DNA from 2 places in the Thermanaeromonas toyohensis ToBE genome. Region 1 is predicted to be linked to the other one. Evidence: riboswitches for the same ligand, from Rfam matches in the RefSeq annotation. Region 1 holds a riboswitch; the other holds the start of a gene.
The links. Region 1 has a riboswitch for molybdenum cofactor ahead of modA (molybdate ABC transporter substrate-binding protein). Riboswitches for the same ligand answer to the same signal wherever they lie in the genome.
Positions count from the first base shown of each region.

Region 2: it holds a riboswitch for molybdenum cofactor, as region 1 does, so the genes downstream of both, B9A14_RS15335 (ABC transporter substrate-binding protein) here and modA (molybdate ABC transporter substrate-binding protein) in region 1, are expected to answer to the same signal.

Region 1 covers NZ_LT838272.1:516,250-518,448, reverse strand. Annotated here, with positions in the region: gene B9A14_RS02475 (ABC transporter permease) at 1-261, opposite strand, end outside; gene modA (molybdate ABC transporter substrate-binding protein) at 255-1,133, opposite strand; molybdenum cofactor riboswitch at 1,200-1,343, opposite strand; gene B9A14_RS02465 (UxaA family hydrolase) at 1,437-2,199, opposite strand, start outside.
Region 2 covers NZ_LT838272.1:3,033,302-3,035,500, forward strand. Annotated here, with positions in the region: gene B9A14_RS15330 (ABC transporter permease) at 1-144, opposite strand, end outside; gene B9A14_RS15335 (ABC transporter substrate-binding protein) at 160-1,179, opposite strand; molybdenum cofactor riboswitch at 1,246-1,383, opposite strand; gene B9A14_RS15340 (response regulator) at 1,488-2,171, opposite strand; gene B9A14_RS15345 (sensor histidine kinase) at 2,161-2,199, opposite strand, start outside.

The DNA of each region.
Region 1 (2,199 bases):
TAATACCTTACCCCGGAAATTAGTACGAGCTAGAAAATAGGCGATGGGCGTGCCTAGAAATACTGCGATCCCCGCTGCGCAAAAAGAGGTCTTTAAGGAAAGCCCTAAGGCAAACTGGATTTCTTTGTCTTTTAGGCTATCCAGTAATCTACCGGGAGTTAAGTAAGTGATTTGAGAAAAAAAGAGAAGACCTAGATAGGCCACTATTAGGGCCACCAGGCCTACTAACCCTATATGAAAAGGATCCGGTCTTCTTACCATGGGGATTTTAGCTTATACTCCCCTCCTACTGGCGCATGGGGGGCTAATTTCCGGGCTTCCTCCTCAGTAGTTATATACCCCCATTTTTTGAATACGCTTTTCCCTTCCTCAGAGGTCAAATACTCGATAAATTGGCGCGCTAGGTTTTCTTGCTTAGTGTACTTAGAGATAGCTACGGGTATATATCCGATACGAGGCACTTTTTCGGGTGGGAGAAAAATAGTTTGAATTTTGTCGGGTTCCCAGGAAGCAAAGACTTCCCAACCCAACGCTGCATCTACTTGCTTTAAGGCCACAAGATTAGCTACCTTTTCACAGCTTTCCGCATAGGTGACTATATTTTTCTTGACCTTTTCTGCTAATCCTTCTTTCTCCAATATCTCTGCACCATACAACCCTACACACACGGTATCAGGCCGGGCGAGGGCTACCTTTAGTCCAGGCTTAGCTAAATCTTCAAGTTTTTGGATGTTTTGGGGATTCCCCTTGGGTACATTGATGGCAGGAAGTAAATAAACAACTATCCTTTCTGTGGTGGGGTCCACTACTCCTTCCTTCTTGGCTATTTCCATAAAGTCGGAAGACCCTGGTAAATAAATGTCTCCTTGCTGGGATAATTTCATCTGGCTTAAAACAGTTCCTGAGCCGCCGAAGGTAAGGCGTACCTTTACACCTGTCTTTTCTTGGAATTTATTCGCTATCTCCTCTAAAGGGGGCTTGCTAGCTGCTCCAGCAAAAACTAAAAGCTCCCTTTCCGGTAGGCTTAAGCTCTTCTGGGTAGTTAAGCACCCCGGAAGAAAGATAAGCCCAAATAAGGCGAGTAAAAAAGTTGCTAAGGTAATAAGTAATCCTTTCCCATCCTGCTTGTTCACTTTATAATACCCCTCCCAAGGCAAAATTAAAGCCCCGGCTCGCAAAGGATACCGGGGCACTTGTCCACTAGGCAAGGCCTTTCTCCTTTCCGAGCGTAGGGAGGCATGCCCGTTTCCCGGCATACCCCGTGGGTTCTTTAGGAACCCAGGCCGGCTACCATAGGCCGTTTTTCGCCCGTAGGTTCGACCGGCTCGGAGAAAAGCTATTTAAGTATTATCTTTGTTATTGATTATAGCCTAGTCTTTTAGGCGAGGTCAATGGAGAATCTATTTAAAGAGAAACTAAACCTGATTATAGGTAAATCACAAAGTAACCCCTGATTTGAAAATAGCTATCTCGCGATAACCCATGATTTCTGCTTTGACGTGCTGGCCGGAAGCCACCTGTAAGACACGTTCTAAAAGCTTTAAGGCTAGTTCCTCCATCCCCTCACCCTCCAGTATCTGTCCAGCATTAAAATCAAACCAATGGGGTTTTTTAAAGTAAATTGTACTGTTGCTGGCGACCTTTAAGGTAGGCACGCAGGTACCGAAGGGTGTACCCCGGCCGGTGGTAAAAAGGATAATCTGGCACCCGGCGGCGGCCAAGGCGGTGGAAGATACAAGATCATTACCCGGTGCGCTTAAAAGGTTTAACCCCTTAACCCGGCACCGTTCACCATACTCCAGTACATCCACCACCGCAGAACTTCCGCCTTTTTGGACACACCCTAGGGATTTTTCCTCCAGGGTAGTGATCCCGCCCTCCTTGTTGCCTGGTGAGGGATTTTCATAGACTGGTTGGCCGTGGTCAAGGTAGTATTTCTTCCAGCTATTTATAAGGTGGACGATCTTTTTAAATACATCTTTATCGATAGCCCGGCCCATAAGTATAGTTTCAGCACCGAACATCTCCGGCACCTCAGTCAAGACTGCTGTACCGCCCTGGGACACAATATGATCAGCCACCAGGCCTACAAGGGGGTTGGCGGTGATCCCGGAAAAAGCGTCTGAGCCGCCGCATTTAAGACCCACTCTAAGTTCAGTTATAGGGCAAGGGATTCTTTCAAATTCTGCCGCGTACCGG
Region 2 (2,199 bases), 820 kb from region 1:
GTATACAAATTCAGCTATGACTTTACTAAAAGGAGGGAAAAGGGGAGAAGCAATCAAGCGTGCTCCTACCTCCCAGCCGCTTAGGAAAAGAAAGGTAGGTATCCAATAAGCCCAAGTTAGCCTCCCATCTTTTTTAGAGAACATCTTAGTCTTTCTCCCTCAATCGCTATATAACACTTCTTCCGCTCTAACCTGTTTTTTAAGGTAGCCATAATAATACATAAGGTCTATTATTTTTTGTATCTCCTGGGCATCTAAATGGGGGTTGTAGTCGAGGTTGGACATGGATTCCTTGATTACCGCTGGTGTGACACTTATATCAGCCTCAGGACTCGACATCTCTTCCTTAACGGTATTTTGGTATTGATTTAAGCTATGGGCTACTATGTTAGCCGTTTCTTCCCGGTGGCTATTTATAAACTCAGTGGCCTTTTTATTAAGGGAAATAAGTTTTTTCACTGCTCCAGGGTGCTCCTTTAAAAATTTATCTGTAACTATTAAAACGCTCCCTTGCATATTAGGCCATATATCCTGGCTTTTAGCCAAGATTTTCATACCGGAAAGCTGGGCAGCCAGGGTAGTAAAATGCTCCGGAGCGAAAATAGCATCTACTTTGCCTGAACGCAAAGCTAAAAGTTGTTTGGCAGGATTCATGCGTACCGTGTGGGCCAAGATCTTCCCCCGGTCTAACTCTTTTTGTTTAATTAACAAGTTAAACAAAAGGTCAGTAGTGGCTCCTGGTTGCATGGTGGCTATTTTTACTTCTTCTTTCTCTAAATCTCTAAATTCCTTTATTTTACTGGTATTAACTACCAGACCATAACCATTTTTATGGGTACCAGCCACTATTTTCAAAGGTACTCCCCCATTGGCATAAGCCGCCAAGGCCGGTACCAGGCAGATATAAGCCATATCTATCCCACCTTTGGTGAGAGCCGCTGCCAGGGCTACCCCAGTGGCATAGACGTTAAAGCTAGTAACCTCGAGATTATTTTCTTTAAACCATCCTTTTTCCTGGGCCACATAAAAGGAAGCGGCATGGTCTGTATATTCCACCGCTACACTTAAAGGAACCCCCGCTTCTCTTTCCTTTACGTTTTTGGGGCCACATCCCTCTAGAGGTATCAATCCCGCTATTAGGATAGCTAAGATCAATATAAAAGCTATCTTCTGCCTCATGCCCTTTAAAAACCTCCCATCGCTTAATTGAAAAGCAAATTAAAAACCCCACCGGAGGAGGTGGGGTTTCACCCCTTTAATCCTCCTTTTCGAAACGGAAGGCATAGCGGTTTCCCTGCTATACCCCGCGGGCTTAAAAAGCCCGGGCCAACCTGCCATAGGAGGCTTCCCTTAGGCCAGGAAGGCTCGGAGGTAAACTAAATTTAACATATGTTCGATTCGCTTTTTTATATTCGACAGCTACACATAAACTCCTTCTTGAACACGATTTAAATTTATTTAAGCCAAGAGGAGAATGATCCAGGGATTTAAAGCAAGCGGTAACCCACCCCCGGCTCGGTTATAAGGTGACGTGGCCGAGAGGGATCAGCTTCTATCTTGCGTCGAAGCTGGCCAATATAAACCCTCAAGTAATGGATTTCATTCTCATACGGGGGACCCCAAACCGCCCGCAAAAGTTGCCTGTGGGTAAGGACTTTACCTGCATTTAAGGCTAAATTTTTTAAAAGCTCGTATTCAGTAGGGGTAAGCTTAACCTCTTCTTCGCCTACTGTAACCCTTCGCCTGGCTAAGTCTATTTTTAAATCTTCAAAGTATAATACAGGTTCCTCTGTAGTCCCTGCCCTATGCCGCAAGGCTGCGCGTATACGAGCAAGCAACTCACCCATACTAAAAGGCTTGGTAACATAATCATCAGCTCCGGCATCTAACGCCTGTATCTTATCAGCCTCGTGTTCCCTCACGGAAAGAATTATAACAGGTGTAGATGACCATTCCCGCAGCCGCTTTATAACCTCTAGGCCATCCATATCAGGCAACCCTAAATCCAGAATAATTACATCAGGCTTATAAAGAGCGACCTGCTCCAGCCCTTCCTCGCCGGTAGCAGCCTCTTCTACCTGGTATCCATGTCCAGACAGGGCTACTTTTAAAAGCCGACGGATTTGAAGCTCATCGTCAATTACTAGTACCCGCGCCCCTTTAGTCTCCATCTTTTTCACCTACCCTGGCAGGGGGTAT